Cystobacter fuscus DSM 2262: one gene and its partner. The protein of the gene in region 1 binds, or shares a complex with, the protein of each later gene. Links are inferred from orthologs where the notes say so. Each region holds a gene or a part of one and is shown on either strand. Other genes may lie near its edges.

What was found.
Region 2: the proteins of uvrA (region 1) and mfd are in contact, whole or in part, in a crystal structure (PDB 4DFC), measured with the Escherichia coli proteins. The link is inferred for Cystobacter fuscus DSM 2262 from one-to-one orthologs.

Annotation. Positions count from the first base shown.
Region 1 is NZ_ANAH02000005.1:617,680-625,305, reverse strand. What follows is about bases 2,307-5,733. They hold uvrA (excinuclease ABC subunit UvrA), read right to left. Parts: upstream 5,393-5,733; coding sequence 2,507-5,392; downstream 2,307-2,506. Other genes in these bases: D187_RS10055 (metallophosphoesterase family protein), read left to right, coding at 5,677-5,733; D187_RS10065 (thioester reductase domain-containing protein), read left to right, coding at 2,307-2,510. Also shown: D187_RS10075 (class I adenylate-forming enzyme family protein), read left to right, coding at 1-329; D187_RS10070 (SDR family NAD(P)-dependent oxidoreductase), read left to right, coding at 322-1,056; more of D187_RS10065, read left to right, coding at 1,050-2,306; more of D187_RS10055, read left to right, coding at 5,734-6,588; D187_RS10050 (pyridoxal-phosphate dependent enzyme), read right to left, coding at 6,603-7,626. UniProt on the Escherichia coli protein: The UvrABC repair system catalyzes the recognition and processing of DNA lesions. UvrA is an ATPase and a DNA-binding protein. A damage recognition complex composed of 2 UvrA and 2 UvrB subunits scans DNA for abnormalities.
Region 2 is NZ_ANAH02000013.1:218,171-226,551, reverse strand. Bases 2,373-6,554 are described here. They hold mfd (transcription-repair coupling factor), read left to right. Parts: upstream 2,373-2,772; coding sequence 2,773-6,354; downstream 6,355-6,554. Other genes in these bases: D187_RS23490 (ASCH domain-containing protein), read right to left, coding at 6,374-6,554; D187_RS23500 (hypothetical protein), read left to right, coding at 2,452-2,658; D187_RS23505 (c-type cytochrome), read left to right, coding at 2,373-2,390. Also shown: D187_RS23515 (P-II family nitrogen regulator), read left to right, coding at 1-302; D187_RS23510 (hypothetical protein), read left to right, coding at 299-1,888; more of D187_RS23505, read left to right, coding at 2,064-2,372; more of D187_RS23490, read right to left, coding at 6,555-6,817; SitI6 family double-CXXCG motif immunity protein, read right to left, coding at 7,466-8,179; D187_RS23475 (hypothetical protein), read left to right, coding at 8,253-8,381. UniProt on the Escherichia coli protein: Couples transcription and DNA repair by recognizing RNA polymerase (RNAP) stalled at DNA lesions. Mediates ATP-dependent release of RNAP and its truncated transcript from the DNA, and recruitment of nucleotide excision repair machinery to the damaged site.

The DNA of each region.
Region 1 (7,626 bases):
ACGTGCGCGTCCTCGGCCGACAGTCCGAGCTCATCAACGTCGGCGGCCAGAAGGTCTTTCCCCAGGAGGTGGAGAACGTCATCCTCGGCGTGCCCAACGTCAAGGACGTGCTCGTGCAGGGCAGGGCGAGCCCCCTCGTCGGACAGGTCGTCGTGGCGACGGTGCGGCTCGCCCGGCCCGAGCCCGTTGACGAGGTCCGCAAGCGGGTGCGCGAGTTCTGCAAGGACAAACTGGATGCCTTCAAGATCCCCGCGGTCGTGACGGTCACGGAGAGTGATCTCTCCAATGAGCGCATGAAGAAGGCGCGCACCAGGACGGCTCATGTCTGAGAAAACCCTCGTCATCGTGAGTGGTGGAAGCCGTGGTCTGGGCGAGCACCTGGTGCGCGCCCTGCTCGCGGACGGCTACCCGGTCGCGACCTTCAGCCGTGGCAAGACACCCTTCATCGACGGCTGCCTGGCCGGACATCCGGACCGCTTCTACTGGGAGGAGTGCGACATCACCGACGCGCCGAGGCTGGACCGCTTCGTCGCCGAGTGCACGCGCCGGTTCGGCCCGGTCGGCACGCTCGTCAACAACGCGGCGTTCGCCACCGATGGGCTGTTTCTCTTCACGAAGAGAAACGACATGCACAAGGCCCTCGCGGTGAACGTGGAAGCGGTCATGAACCTGTCGCAGACGTGTCTGTCCGGCATGGTTCGCGCGCGCAAGGGCATCATCATCAATGTCTCGTCCGTCTCCGCCGTGCGCGGCATCAAGGGCGTCGCGGCGTATGGGGCGACCAAGGCCGCCGTGGATGGCTTCACGCGCGGGCTCGCGCGAGAGGTCGGCTCGCAAGGCATTCGCGTCAACTCGGTCGCGCTCGGCTATTTCGAGAGCGCGATGAGCACGGCGCTGCTCGATTCGGATCAGGTCAAGAAAATCGTCGAGCGCACGCCGCTCAAGCGCGTTGGCCACATCGAGGAGATGGTCGGCGTGATTCGTTTCCTGATGTCCCCGGCGGCCGGGTTCATCACCGGGCAAACGCTCCTGGTCGATGGAGGACTGACATGTTGAAAATCAAAGACGCGGTATGCAAGGTCATCAATGAAGTCCTCTCGGAGGACGGACGGAAGCTCGAATCGACCGCCGACGAGACGAAGCTGTCCACGCTCGGACTCGACTCCATGTCCATGGCGCGGGTGATCGTCACCCTGGATGACGAATGCAAGGTGGCCCCGTTCACCCAGGGCGGGGTCGACGTGACGAGCATCCGGACGCTGGGCGATCTCTACCGGGCCTATTCCCTCTCGCCAGCGGAGGGCGCCAAGGAGTCGACGCCCGTGGAGGCGGACGTGGTGCTCGCCGCGGACGTCGTTCCGTCCTCCCTTCGGGCCACGGGTTCGAAGGACATTCTCCTCACGGGCGCCACGGGCTTCCTGGGCAGCCACCTGCTCGATGAACTTCTCGACCAGACAGACGCGGTGATCCACTGTCTCGTCCGCGCCGAGGACGCCAACGCGGCCCTTACCCGCGTGGCGAAGAGCATGGAGCGCCGCGGTCTGCCCCTGGGTGATCGCCTGCGCCGCGTCCGCGCCATCGTGGGGGACGTCTCGCAGCCGCGCTTCGGGCTCTCCGTGAAGGAGTACGAGGAGCTCGCGTCGCGCGTCGGGGTCGTCCACCACTGCGCGGCGTGGATCAACTTCCTCTACCCCTACACGACGCTCAAGCCCTCGAACGTCATCGGCACCGAGGAGGCACTTCGCTTCGCCTGCGCGGGCCGCACCAAGGAGTTCCACTACATCTCGACGCTCGGCGTCTTCTGCGGACTGCAACACGCGAGGGCCACGGTGAGTGAGTCGACGCCGGTGGGCCCCTGCGGGCCGATGGCGCTCGGCTACGAGGAGACCAAGTGGGTCGCGGAGCAGCTCGTCGTCGAGGCGCGCGGCCGTGGTCTGCCCGTCACCATCTACCGCACGCCCTTCCTCACGGGACACTCCGCCACCGGGGCGTGGGAAGCCACGGACCTGTACCGACTGATGCTCGAGGGGTGCATCCAACTGGGCGCCGCGCCGGACTGGGACCACGAGATGGCCGCCGTCCCCGTCGACTGCGTGAGCCGCGGCATCATCCGCCTGTCGCTCCAGGGGTCTTCCCTCGGGAAGATCTTCCACATGAGTCACCCCGCGCCGATCACCTGGAACTACTTCGTGAAGCAGCTCGACTCCCAGGGCTACCCCCTCCGCCTGGTTCCCGTCGCGGAGTGGCTGCGGATGCTGCTCGGCGCGATCGATCGGCGGGAGCCCAACGCGCTCGCTCCCGTCCGCCCGCTCTTCACGCCCAACGCCGAGGATGGAAAGACGATCCTCGACCGCCTGGCGCGCGACCGCGTGGCGATCCTCGGCTGCGAGCAGACTCAGGCGGACCTGAAGGCCCACGGCGTGGGCTGTCCCGCCTTCTCGCCGGAGCTGCTGGTGCGCTACGCGGCGCGGGCGGTGGGTGAGCCGATGCGCCGCGCGGACGCGGGCTAGGCGGCGGGGGACGCCACCTCGGGGGGCCGCTGGCCCACGCGGTGGCGTCGCTTCTTCGTCAGCACGTACTTGAGGTAGCGCCCGGTGTAGCTCTCCTTCACCTCGGCCACCTGCTCCGGCGTGCCCGTGGCGAGCAGCTGTCCTCCACCCGCTCCACCCTCGGGGCCCATGTCGATCACCCAGTCCGCGCTCTTGATGACGTCCAGGTTGTGCTCGATGACGAGCACCGTGTTGCCCGCCTCCACCAGCCGGTTGAGCACCTGCAACAGCTTGCGGATGTCCTCGAAGTGCAGGCCCGTGGTGGGCTCGTCGAGGATGTAGAGCGTGCGGCCGGTGGCCACGCGCGCCAGCTCCCGCGCCAGCTTGATGCGCTGGGCCTCGCCGCCCGACAGCGTGGGCGAGCTCTGCCCCAGCCGGATGTAGCCCAGGCCCACGTCCTCCAGCGTCTGGAGCACGCGCATGATGTCCCGGTGCGCGGCGAACAGTTGCATCGCCTCGCGCACGCTCATGTCGAGCACCTCGGCGATGTTCTTGCCCTTGTAGCGCACCCGGAGCGTGGCTTCGTTGAAGCGCTTGCCGCCGCACACCTCGCACGGCACGTACACGTCCGCGAGGAAGTGCATCTCCACGAGCTTCACGCCATCTCCCTCGCACGCCTCGCAGCGCCCGCCCTTGATGTTGAAGGAGAAGCGCCCCGCGGTGTAGCCGAACGCGCGTGCCTCGGGCGTCAGGGCGAACACCTCGCGGATGCTGTCGAAGAGCTTCGTGTACGTCGCCGGGTTGCTGCGCGGCGTGCGTCCGATGGGCCGCTGGTCGATGTCGATGACCTTGTCCAGGTTCTCCAGCCCGAGCACCGCCTTGTGCTTGCCCGGCACCTCCCGGCTCTCGTAGAGCGCGCGCGCCGCGGCGGGGTAGAGGATTTCATTGATGAGCGTGGACTTGCCCGCGCCGGACACGCCCGTGACGGCCACGAACAGGCCCAGGGGGATGTCCACCGTCACGTCCTTGAGGTTGTTCTCCCGGGCTCCCTGGATGGTCACCTTGTTCTTGCCCGGGGCCCGGCGCTGGGCGGGCACCTCGATCTCCTTGCGGCCGGAGAGGTACGCGCCGGTGAGGCTCTTCTCGTTGTCCATCACCTCGGCGGGCGTGCCCGCGGCCACCACCTGGCCGCCCAGCTCTCCCGCGCCGGGGCCGAAGTCCACCAGGTAGTCCGCCTCCTCCATCGTCTCCTCGTCGTGCTCCACCACGACGACGGAGTTGCCCAGGTCGCGCAGGCGCTTGAGCGTGCCGAGCAGCTTGCCGTTGTCGCGCTGGTGCAGGCCGATGGACGGCTCGTCGAGGATGTAGATGACGCCCGTGAGCTCGCTGCCCATCTGCGAGGCGAGCCGGATGCGCTGGCTCTCGCCGCCGGACAGCGTGGACGCGGTGCGATCCAACGTCAGGTAGTTCAGGCCCACGTCCTCGAGGAAGCCCAGGCGGCTGCGGATCTCCTTGAGCAGCTCGGTGGCGATCTTCCGCTCCGTCTCCGTGAGCTTCAGCTCCTTGAGAAAGCGCAGCGAGTCCCCGATGGTCAGCCGGCTGAGGTCCACGAGCGAGCGGCCATGCACCTTCACCGCCCGGCTCTCCGGCTTGAGGCGCGCGCCGTCACACGTGGGGCAGGGCTTGTCGCTGAAGAACTTCTGGTAGTAGGTGCGCGCGGCCTCGGAGGTGGTCGTCTTGAAGCTGCGCATCAGCTTGTTGACGAGCCCCTCCCACTCCATCGTGTAGTTGCCGCCGTCGCCCCACTTCACGTTGAAGCTCTTGCCGTCCACGCCGTACATCAGGATCTTCTTCGACTTGGCGGGCAGCTTCGCGTAGGGCGTGTCCAGGTCGATGCCGAAGGCGCTGGCGAGACTGTCCACGAAGTCCGCCGTCCAGCCCTCGCCTCGGTTCATGCTGTTGGCCCACGGCTCCACCGCGCCCTCGCGGATGGTGCGCGAGCCGTCCGGGACGATGCGCTCGGGGTCCATCTCCGCCTTGGTGCCCAGGCCGTTGCAGTCCGGGCACATGCCCAGCGGGTTGTTGAAGGAGAACGAGGAGGGCGACAGCTCGCCGAAGGACAGGCCGCAGGCGTGGCACGCGTTGAGCTCGCTCATGACGCGGTCGCTCGCCGGGTCTCCCGTCTCGTTGGTGAGGATGAGCAGGCCCTTGCCCTCGCGCAGCGCCGTCTCCACCGAGTCCGTCAGCCGCTGCTTGCCCTCGGGCTTGATGGTGACCCGGTCGATGATGAGCGCGATGTCGTGCTTGGACTTCTTGTCCAGCTCGATCTTCTCCTCCAGGCTCTTCACCTTGCCGTCGATGCGCGCGCGCGAGAAACCGCGCTTGAGCGCCTCGGTGAGGATGTCCTTGTGCTCGCCCTTGCGGTTGCTCACCACGGGAGCGAGCACCATGGCCTTGGTGCCCGCGGGCGAGCCCATGAGCGTGTCGACGATCTGCTGGGCGCTCTGCTTGCCCACGCGCTGGCCGCAGTTGGGGCAGTGCTGCACGCCCACCGAGGCGTAGAGCACGCGCAGATAGTCATGCACTTCGGTGACGGTGCCCACGGTGGAGCGGGGGTTGTTGCTGGCCGCCTTCTGCTCGATGGAGATGGTGGGCGACAGGCCGCGGATGGTGTCGTACCGCGGCTTCTCCATCTGCCCGAGGAACTGCCGGGCATAGGCCGACAGGCTCTCCACGTAGCGCCGCTGCCCCTCGGCGTAGAGGGTGTCGAACGCGAGCGAACTCTTCCCGGAGCCGGAGACGCCGGTGAACACCACCAACTTCTTCTTGGGGATGTCCAGGGAGATGTTCTTGAGGTTGTGCTCCTTGGCTCCACGGATGGAGAGGGTGTCGGGCTCGGACATAGGGGCGCGGTCTAGCACTGAAAGGGCGCGCAGTGGGGGGATTGTGGGCGCGCGCACGGGGTGGGATGGTCCTCAACGGTTCGTGTTTCAACCCGAATCCAAGGGCCCGCCAGAGGGTGGGGCAGGCGGAGGTGCGACCGGGGAGATCACCTGGCTGGTGGGCTGCCAGGGCCCGCTCCGACAGGCCCCGCGCGAGGCCCCATGGCGGTGCGCGTCACTTGCGCTGATTTTGACACAACGCCCGGGGATGGATCTCGACAGGGCGTGGATGGCCGGGCAGGGTGATGGGCACGATGGCTCCGGACTCACTCCTGGTGGTTGGTGTGGGAGACATCCATGGTCGCTTCCACCGGGTGGAGGCATGGCTCGACGCGCTCGAGGAGGCGCGCCGTCGTCCCGTGGACTTGGTGTTGGCCGTGGGGGACGTGGAGGCCTTCCGGCTCGCGGATGATCACCGGCGCAAGGCCGCCAAGCGCGGCATGCCCGCGGAGTTCGCCGCGTACGCGGATGGGGTGCGCGCGATGAAGCGGCCCCTGTACTTCATCGGCGGCAACAACGAGGACTTCGAGGCGCTGCACGACGAGCCCGAGGGCTTCTCGCTCGCGCCCAACGTGCACTACCTGGGGCGCGCCGGGCTCAAGGAGCTGCTCGGCCTGCGGGTGGGCTACCTGTCGGGCATCCACGCGCCGCGCTTCTACGAGCAGCCGTTGAAGCGGCCGCGCTCGCTCGACACGGCGAAGCAGGCGGGCTACTTCCGCGCGCCCGAGGTGGAGCGGGTGATGGCGCTGCGCGACATGGACGTGCTGCTCGTGCACGAGTGGCCCCGTGGCCTGCCCCAGCGGGCCCAGGAGCGGGAGACGCCGCCGCCGGGCCGCACGCTGCCCTCGTACTGGATTGGCAACCCCATCACCCGGCGGCTGGTGGAGACGGTGCATCCGCGCTGGGTGTTGTGTGGCCACTCGCACCGGGCCTTCGCGGTGTCCCTGGGCGGGGGTCGCACGCCCACGCGCGTGGCCTGTCTGGATCAGGCGGCCAGGCCCGAGGAGTCGGTGTTCTGGATGGAGTTCCAGAACCGCGAGGTGGTGTGCGCCGGGTGGGGCGCCTCGGGCGAGGTGGCCTGGCGGGCGGGGCAGCCCTGGGGGCTGGGCTCACTGCCCACGCCCACCGAGCCGCCCCCCCTGGGCACCATGGGGTAGGGCCTGGCGCCTGCTCAGCGCAGCTTGCGGCGCAGGTGGTTGAGCAGATCGATGCGGGTGATGAGTCCGATGAACTCGTCCCCCATCATGACGATGGGCACATAGCCCTTGTCCAGGGAGCTGAGCAGCTCGGGCACCGGGGTGCGCACGTCCACGGTCTGCAGGCGCGTGGACATGAAGTCGCGCACCGGCAGGCGCAGGCGCGTCTCGTCATTGATGGCCGCGAGCAGCAGGTCCGACTCGTCGATCATCCCCACCACCTTGCCCCCGTCGAGCACCGGGAGCTGCGACACGTCGTAGAGCTTCATGCGCCCGTAGGCGATGAGCAGCGTGTCGGTGGGGGCCAGGGTGACGACGGCCCGGTCCGAGTAGCGGCGGGTGATGACGTCGCGCAAATCCCCGTGGGCCGCGCGCGGCAGGAAGCCCTGATCGGCCATCCAGAAGTCGTTGAACATCTTGGACAGGTACTTGTTGCCGCTGTCGCACACGAAGGTGCACACGCGCTTGGGGCTGGTCTGCTCGCGGCAGTAGCGCAGCGCGGCGGCGATGAGCGTGCCCGAGGACGAGCCCGCGAGGATGCCCGCCTTCTTGAGCAACTGCCGCGCCGTGTCGAGGCTCTCCGAGTCGGGGATGGTGTAGGCCTTCTTCACCCGGGACAGGTCCGCGTTGGGCGGCAGGAAGTCCTCGCCAATGCCCTCGACGACCCACGAGCCCGCCTTGCCCATGTTCCCCGTCTTCACGTAGTCGGCGAGCACCGAGCCCTGCGGGTCCGCGAGCACCATCTCGCACTCGGGGATGGCCTTGGCGAAGTAGCGCGACAGGCCCGCGAGCGTGCCGCCCGAGCCCACGCCGCACACCATGGCATCCAGGCGGTGCTCAAGCTGGGCGGCGATCTCCGGGCCGGTGGTGGTCTCGTGGGCGAGCGGGTTGGCGGGGTTGGCGAACTGGTTGACGTAGAGGCCGCCCAGCTCGCGCGCGATGCGCTCGGCCATGTCCTGGTAGTACTCGGGGTGGCCCTTGTCCACGTCCGAGCGCGTC
Region 2 (8,381 bases), on another replicon or contig:
TGAAGGACGCGCTGCACGAGGTGGGAGTGCGAGGCCTCACCGCGATGGAGGTGAAGGGGTTCGGCCGGCAGAAGGGCCACACGGAGCTCTACAAGGGCGCCGAGTACGTGGTGGACTTCCTGCCCAAGGTGAAGGTGGAAGTGGTGGTGGACGACGACCTGGCCGAGCGCGTGGTGGACGCCATCGTGCGCGCGGCGCGCTCCGGCACGGAAGGGAAGATCGGCGACGGGAAGATCTTCGTCATCCCCGTGGACGAGGCCGTGCGCATCCGCACGGGGGAACGCGGCAGCGACGCGCTGTGAGCGTCCCGTCCCGAGCAGTCCTGGCGGCGCTGGTGGCGCTGTACGTGCTGCTCTTCCCGTACCACCCCGGCCTGCGCTCGCCCAACGAGCTGTGCCGGTTGTGGCAGACACGCGCCCTGGTGGAGTACGGCACGCTCGACATCAACCGGGCGCTGCGTGACTTCGGCTACGTGGGGGACCTGTCGGTGAAGGACGGGAAGTACTACCCGTCCAAGGCGCCGCTGCTGTCCTTCGCCGCGGTGCCCGTCTACGGCGTGCTGCGCGCGGCGGGCGGCGGCACGCTCCGTTCCGTGGGCGAGGTGCCCCTCGTCTTCTTCAGCCGGCTCGTGCTCACGGTGCTGCCCACGCTGCTCTTGCTGGGACTCGTGCGCCGCTTCCTCGGGGCCTACGTGTCCGCTGGAGTGGCCGACGCGGTGACGATCACCTACGGGCTGGGCTCGCTGGCGTTCAGCTACTCGCTGCTCTTCATGAGCCATCAGACGACCGCGGTGCTGCTCTTCGGCGGCTTCTACGCGCTGTGGCGGGTGGCGCGCGACGAGTGGAAGCCGTGGGGCTACCTCGTGGCGGGAGCCTGCGCGGGCGCCACGCTGGCCGCCGAGTACACCGGGGGCCTGGGCGTGCTGGGCCTGGTGCTGTACGCCGCGCTGAGCGTGTTCTGGCGCGAGGAGCCCTCCCGGGCCCGCGCGCGCCGGTTGCTCCAGGGCACCGGACTCGCCGTGCTCGGGGCCCTGCCCTTCGTGGCGGGGTTGATGCTCTACCACCAGGCGGCCTTCGGGCACCCGCTCGAGACGGGGTACAAGCACCTCAACGACGCGGCCTACCAGCCCTGGCACCTGGGGGGCTTCCTCGGCATCCGCTACCCGGATCCGCGCGCCTTCGCCCTCTCCTTCTTCTCCCCGCTCCGGGGCCTGTTCACCCTCTCGCCCTTCCTGCTGCTCGCGCTGCCCGGACTGGGCGTGCTCGCACGCGAGGCGCGCACCCGCCCGGAGATGCGGGCGCACCTGGGGCTCACGGTGGCGCTGCTGCTCGGCTACACCTACTTCACCTCGTCCTTCTCCTATGACTCCTGGGGCTGGACGACGGGCCCCCGCCACCTGACGGGACTCGTGCCCTTCCTCCTGCTGCCCGTGGGCCTGCTGCTGGAGCACGCACGGAGCGCGCGACGGAGGGCCTGGGCAGGCGTCGCCGCCGCGCTGTGCACCACCTCCATCGTGTTCACGGGACTGGCCACCTTCGTCAACTACGTCCCGGACGACGTCTCCAACGTGGTGCTCGGGCTGGCCGTGCCGCTGCTCCGGGCCGGCTACGTGCCCCCGAACGTGCTGAACCTGCTCGGCCTGCCCAACCCGGTGGCGGGCCTCGCCCTGGGGCTCGTGCTGCTCGGCGTGGCGCTCTGGGTCTTCGTTCGTCTGGCCTCGGCCGGGGAGCGGCCCGGACGTGCTCCTCTCCTGGCTGGGCTGGCGGCCTTCGCCGTGCTGCTCGGCATCCAGGCCGTCACCGTGCGGCATGACGCCCATGACCAGGGCGCGGTGAACCTCCTGGAGCAGGTGTGGCTCGTTCCCCCGGGCCGGACGCTGTTGTTTTGACCCTCCGTGAACCTCCGCGCGGGGGGAGCGGGGAAGCCTCCGCCCGACTGGCACGCCGCCTCGACGGCCACCCAGGGAAACCCGGGAAGCGGGTGGGATTCTCCCTGGCCATCTCTGGCCCGATGAGTTGACATCCACACATCGCGCCGGGCCGACGCCCGACTGGAGGTCCCACATGAAGTTCCGGTTCGCCCTGTTGATGCTCTCCCTCGCGGCCACCGCCGCCCAGGCCCAGGAAGACACCGTCGCCGAGACGTGGACGGCCAAGTGCAAGTCCTGCCATGGCCCGGACGGCAAGGGGCAGACCCAGATGGGCAAGAAGGAGGCCATCCAGGACCTGTCCCTGCCCTCCTGGCAGAAGTCCTGGACGGACGCGCGGATCCGCGAGGTCATCGCCGAGGGCTCTCGCGACAACAAGAAGATGAAGGCCTACAAGGACAAGCTGACCCCTCAACAGATCGACGCCCTCGTGGCGTACGTCCGCGGGTTCCAGAAGGGCTGAGCCGCCCGGGGCTGAATATACCCAGGAAGCCCGGCGTCCCCGCCGGGCAGGAGGCAGTTCCATGCGCACCCTGACCTTTGCCCTCGTCTCCCTGCTCGCCCTGACCTTCGCCTCGCGGTTGTCCGACCGCCCGACGGCCCACCCGGACCCGGAGGGCACCCAGCCCACGGGGACCTCGCTGTCCAAGGGGGGCAGTGGGGGTGGGAAGGACGGCGGCAGCGGCGGGGGGGACGACGATGACGAGGACTTCACGGTGGTACACGCGTAGCCAACCGGGCGCCTGGGCCCCCGGATGACCTGCATCCGTCGCTTCCCGCGCTCTTCCGTTGACCCCCTGGGGTCCGGCTCCTAATTACCGGAACACGCCTCGTGGCGTCTCCGGATGGACACTCCTTTTACCCAGAAGCTCGATGCGGAGGGCCTCCGCGCGCCTCCAGTGGCCGGTGACCCCGTGGCGCGCGTCGTGGAGCTGCTGCGCCCCGGCCAGCGCGTCCGCACCCAGGGACTGCAGGGGGCGGGACGGGGCTATGCGCTCGCCCGGCTGCTGCGCACCCTGAAGGCCCCCCTGGTGTGCATCGCCCCCGATGAGGAGGCCGCGGACGCCCTCGCCCACGATCTCGCCTTCTTCCTGGGCGGCCCGGGCACGCCCCGCGAGCCGCGTGTCCTGCGGATGCCCGCGGACGAAGTCCTCCCCTACGACGAGCTCTCCCCGGACGCGGACGTCGTCGCGGACCGGCTCGGCGCGCTCTTCCACCTCAACCAGGGCACCCGCGCACCCGCGCTCGTGCTGTCCCTGCGCGGACTCTTGCGCAAGGTGCTGCCGCCCCAGGTGATGAAGGAGCTGTCCGAGCGGCTGAGCGTGGGCCAGGACTTCGACCGCGACGAGCTCGCGCGCAAGCTCGCCCACATGGGCTACCAGTCCAGCCCCCTCGTCGAGGACCTGGGCACGTTCTCCGTGCGCGGCGGCATCATCGACGTCTTCAGCCCGCTCTACGACAAGCCCGTCCGCATCGAGTTCTTCGGCGACACCATCGAGTCCATCCGCGTCTTCGATCCGGAGACCCAGCGCACGGTGGATCCGCTCAAGGAGATCATCCTCCTGCCCGCGCGCGAGGTCATCTTCTCCGAGAAGACGCGCGTGCACGCCGAGGCGGCCGCGCGCGCCGTGGCCGATCGCATCAACCTGCCCACCTCGAAGCTGCGCGAGCAGCTCGATGCCCTCCACGAGGGACTGCCCGGCTTCGGGCTCGAGGCGCTGCTGCCCGGCTTCTTCCCGGGAGGACTCGGCACCGTCTTCGACTACCTGGCGCAGTGGAGCGCGGAGCCGCTCTTCTACCTGGATGATCCGCTGAGCCTCGAGCGCGCCGCCGAGGACTTGTGGGCCGACATCACGCGCTCGGCCCAGGCCGCCCACGAGCGGCAGGATCTCGCCCTGCCGCCCGAGCAACACTTCCTCACCCGGGAGCAGGCCGAGCAGCGGCTGCGCGCCTTCCGGGTGATGGAGGGTGGAGGCCTGTCGCTCTCCCAGGGCGAGGCCCCCGTGCACTTCTCGTACGGCACGACCCAGGACGTGCGCGAGGCCATCCTCGCCCACCACGGAGAGGAAGGCGCGCTCACCCCGCTCATCGAGCGGCTCCAGCGCTGGCGCGACAGCCACATCGCCTGCGCCGTGGCGTGTGGCACCCTGAGCCAGGCGGACCGGCTCAAGCGACTGCTGCTCGACCGCAACGTCATGGTGCGCGTGCACACCGAGCCGCTCGCGGACGCCGCCCGGCTCTACGAGCCCGCCATCTCCGCCCACCTCTTCGCGCTCGAGGTGAGCCACGGCTTCGTGGACCCGAGCCCCGGGGGCTTCGCGCTGCTGTCGGACGAGGAGATCTTCGGCGCCCGCTCGCGCCGCCGCGCGCGGCGCTCCAAGAGCCTGGATGCCTTCGCCGCGGGCTTCAAGGATCTCAAGGAAGGCGATCTCATCGTCCACACCGACTTCGGCATCGGCCGCTACCAGGGCCTGACGAAGATGCAGGTGAACAACGTGCCCGGGGACTTCCTCGTCCTCGAGTATGCGGGCAAGGACAAGATCTACCTGCCGGTGGGCCGCATGCGGCTCATCCAGAAGTTCACCGGGGGAGATCCCTCCCAGGTGACGCTGGACAAGCTGGGCACGACGTCCTGGGAGAAGACGAAGAAGAAGGTCAAGGAACAGCTGCTCAAGATGGCGGCGGATCTGCTCAACATCGCGGCGGCGCGGCGCGCGCACCCGGGACACGCCTTCTCGCCGCCGGACCGCTACTTCGCCCAGTTCGAGGCGGACTTCGAGTTCGAGGAGACGCCGGACCAGGCCAAGGCCATCGAGGACGTGCTGGCGGACATGCAGAAGAGCGAGCCGATGGACCGGCTCGTGTGCGGCGACGTGGGCTACGGCAAGACGGAGGTGGCGATGCGCGCCGCCTTCAAGGCCACGCTGGATCGCAAGCAGGTGGCGGTGCTCGTGCCCACCACGGTGCTGGCCCAGCAGCACTACCTGTCGTTCAAGAAGCGCTTCAAGGACTACCCCGTCACGGTGGAGGTCATCTCCGGCCTGAAGAAGGCGCCCGAGGTGCGTGAGCTGCTCAAGCGCGCCAAGGAGGGCAAGGTGGACATCCTCATCGGCACGCACAAGCTGCTGGGCGGGGAGGTGGCGTTCAAGGATCTGGGGCTCTTGGTGGTGGACGAGGAGCAGCGCTTCGGGGTGAAGCACAAGGAGCAGATCAAGCGGCTGCGCTCGCAGGTGGACGTGCTGACGCTGTCGGCCACGCCCATTCCGCGCACGCTGCACATGGCCATGTCGGGCGTGCGCGAGATGAGCATCATCGCCACACCGCCGCAGGACCGGCGCGCCATCCGCACCTTCGTGATGAAGTACGACCCGACCACCATCAAGGAGGCCATCGAGCGGGAGCTGGCCCGCGGCGGCCAGGTCTTCTTCGTGCACAACCGGGTGGAGTCGCTGCCCGCCACGGAGAAGCAGCTGCGCGAGCTGATGCCCCAGCTCACCATTGGCGTGGCGCACGGGCAGATGGGCGAGGGGCAACTGGAGAAGGTGATGCTCGACTTCACCGAGAAGCGCTACCAGGTGCTCCTGTGCACGAGCATCATCGAGAGCGGCATCGACATCTCCAACGCCAACACGATGATCGTGGACCGGGCGGACACGTTTGGCCTCGCGCAGCTCTACCAGTTGCGAGGACGCGTGGGCCGCTCGCGCGAGCGCGCGTATGCGTACCTGCTGGTGCCCTCGCGCCGAACGGTGAGCAAGGACGCGCAGCGGCGGCTGGAGGTGCTGCAGCGCTTCACCGAGCTGGGCGCGGGCTTCTCCATCGCCAGCCATGACCTGGAGATCCGCGGCGCGGGCAACCTGCTGGGCGCGGCGCAGTCGGGCTCCATCTCGGCCATTGGCTTCGACATGTACGCGCAGCTGCTCGAGGAGGCGGTGGCCGAGGTGCGGGGTGAGCCGCCCCAGGTGCGCATCGAGCCCGAGGTGACGCTGCCCATCGCGGCGCTCATCCCCGACGACTACGTCCCGGACGTGCACCAGCGGCTGGTGTTCTACAAGCGCTTCAGCCAGGCGGGCACGCCGGACGAGGTGCAAGACCTGCGCTCGGAGCTGGTGGACCGATTCGGCGAGGCACCGGACGAGGTGGACAACCTCTGCGAGCAGGCGCTGGTGAAGATCGACATGCGCGAGCTGCGCGTGCGCGGGCTGGAAGGTGGACCGGGCCGGCTGTCTGTCATTCTCGGCGGAGACGCGCTGCTGGATGGCGCGAAGCTGCTGGCGCTGGTGCAGCGATCCAAGGGCTACTACCGGCTGACTCCGGACATGAAGCTGCTGGTGAAGCTCGGCGCCGAGGTGAAGGGCCCCGCGCTCATCGCCGAGGCCAAGAAGGTGATGCGCGACCTCTTCACCTGCGCCCAGCCCCAGCATTAAGGCCATGCACGAGGAACTGTCAGGCCGCGCGGAGGAGTTTTCGCAGGGTCCCGTTGGGAACGAGCGCAGTGAACGGCTCCGGGCAGTACATGTAGCTCTGTGGCGGCGTGAATCCAGGCCGGACCCGCCGCAGCTCGTCGAGGGAAATGGGCGGAAGCGTCACCGTTCGTCCGATGGCGATCGCCACCGCACGGTCCGTGTTGCGGAAATACTCGGTGTAGTCCTCTTCCTGGATGCCGAGGACGGACCGATGCTGCTTCCAGAGCGTAGCCACCGGCATCTCGAATTCCTCCTGGACGAGGAACGCGCCCGTGAGAGCCTGGGTGGGCGATGACGTGTAGATCACCACGACATCTCCCGGATTGGTCCCCATCCTCCGCTTTCGAAGCTCGAACCTCTTCTCTCCAGAGAGAATGAGTTCGGAGTACTGGGGTCTGATGGAGAGTAAGAAATAGCGTCTCACGCGAGTTTATCCTTCTCCACCATCCTACGCTCCGGGACTGACGCCAGTTTTTGGATGGCGTGGTATCGCGGTTGAATTGGAACGACGTGTGTTTGTGCTCCGTCTTCCTTCAGGAGGCGGGATCCGTACCCGCGGTGGAAGGCCATGGGAGCCAATCATGCGACTCCAGTCGTCGAGACAGCCGTAGAGGCGTGATTGCACAGTTCATTGCTGGATGAGTGCCAAGTTGTTGATCTCCCTCGAAATCTGGCTCATCAGGCTACTTGGTGGCTTGGAAATGCCCGAGGCAGCTTCCTGGTTGACAGGAACTTTCATCCTGCGTCCTGTCCGGTCCCACCATCCACATTCTGATCGAATGGGACACCTCCATCCAAACGCGAGCTGGTGAAGTCATCGAAGAGAGGAGACGGCACCGGGCTCCGCTTGAGGATCTCGGGCTGGATATGAGAGTACTGCGTGCTCAACGCTCGCGCTCCCAACACGGACGAGCCCTGGCTTCGAGCCTCGGCATCCGCCTCCACCACCAGTCCCCGCACCGCACGCCACCTTTCCTCTTGCCTCAGTCCTTTCCAGAACCAATGAGGTTGCGGATGCTGACAGTGCTTTCGTCGGCCTGTTTGCGGCGAGCCATGGCCCGAACAGTCTACCTCAGCGAACGGGCAACTCGCGGAAGTCGACCTCCTCAAAATCAAGGCGCCTGACCGTGTCCACGAAGCGCTCGGTGGCGATGAAGATGGTCTCGAAGTCGCTCAGCCGGAACACATCAGTGTGAGCCGGAAGCGACGCTGCATCCAGAATGGGATCCTCCGGGAAGGCGAAATCGTCCCAGTCACACTTGGAGCACCTGGGGGGCCGCTCCGGCGTGCAGTCCGGGTGTAGCCCGCCATGAGGGGGAATCTCCAACTCCAGCAGCTCGGGGGGATTCCCCTGACGGAAGCGCAACTCCGTTCGGAATCCTCGTAGGCCCCGCACTCCCGCGTCCCGCAGCCGATCCAGTGCCTCGGGATGCACCAATGGCATCTCGGCGTAGTAGAAGAATAGCGGGCTGAAGGTGCCAGTGGCAGTGCCCACCAGTGGGCCGAATTTCGTTCCAGGGAGCAACGGGCTCTCGGGAGGCACGAGGGGCCGCACCCGCTCACGTAGCCGCGTGAACTCGTCGAAGGGCTCCGGTCTGGGCGCCTCGTACTCGCCGCGCTCGGGAAGGGCGGACATGTCCACGCCCGGGTACGCGGTGAAGCCCCCGGCCCAGGTGGCTTTACATTCAGGGCAGCGAAGCCCGGGAAGGGCCCACTTGTGCGTAGCGCTGAGGTGACCTGTGTACCTTGATTGTTTTGGCGCTCGGAGCCGGTAGAACTTCGTCATCTCGTCACCTCACCTAGCCTCCATGGAGGTATGACACGATGGGGCCCGTCAGTTCAAAGCGATGGAGAGAGCAATGAGCGGCGGACAAGAGTGGCGGGGCAACTGGGCGGTCCGCCTGTTCGAGCGGGTCCGCGAGCGTGGCTACGATTCGCTCACCGCCTTCGCTGATGCGCGCCCCACCGCCTCGCTGGCGACACTGGCC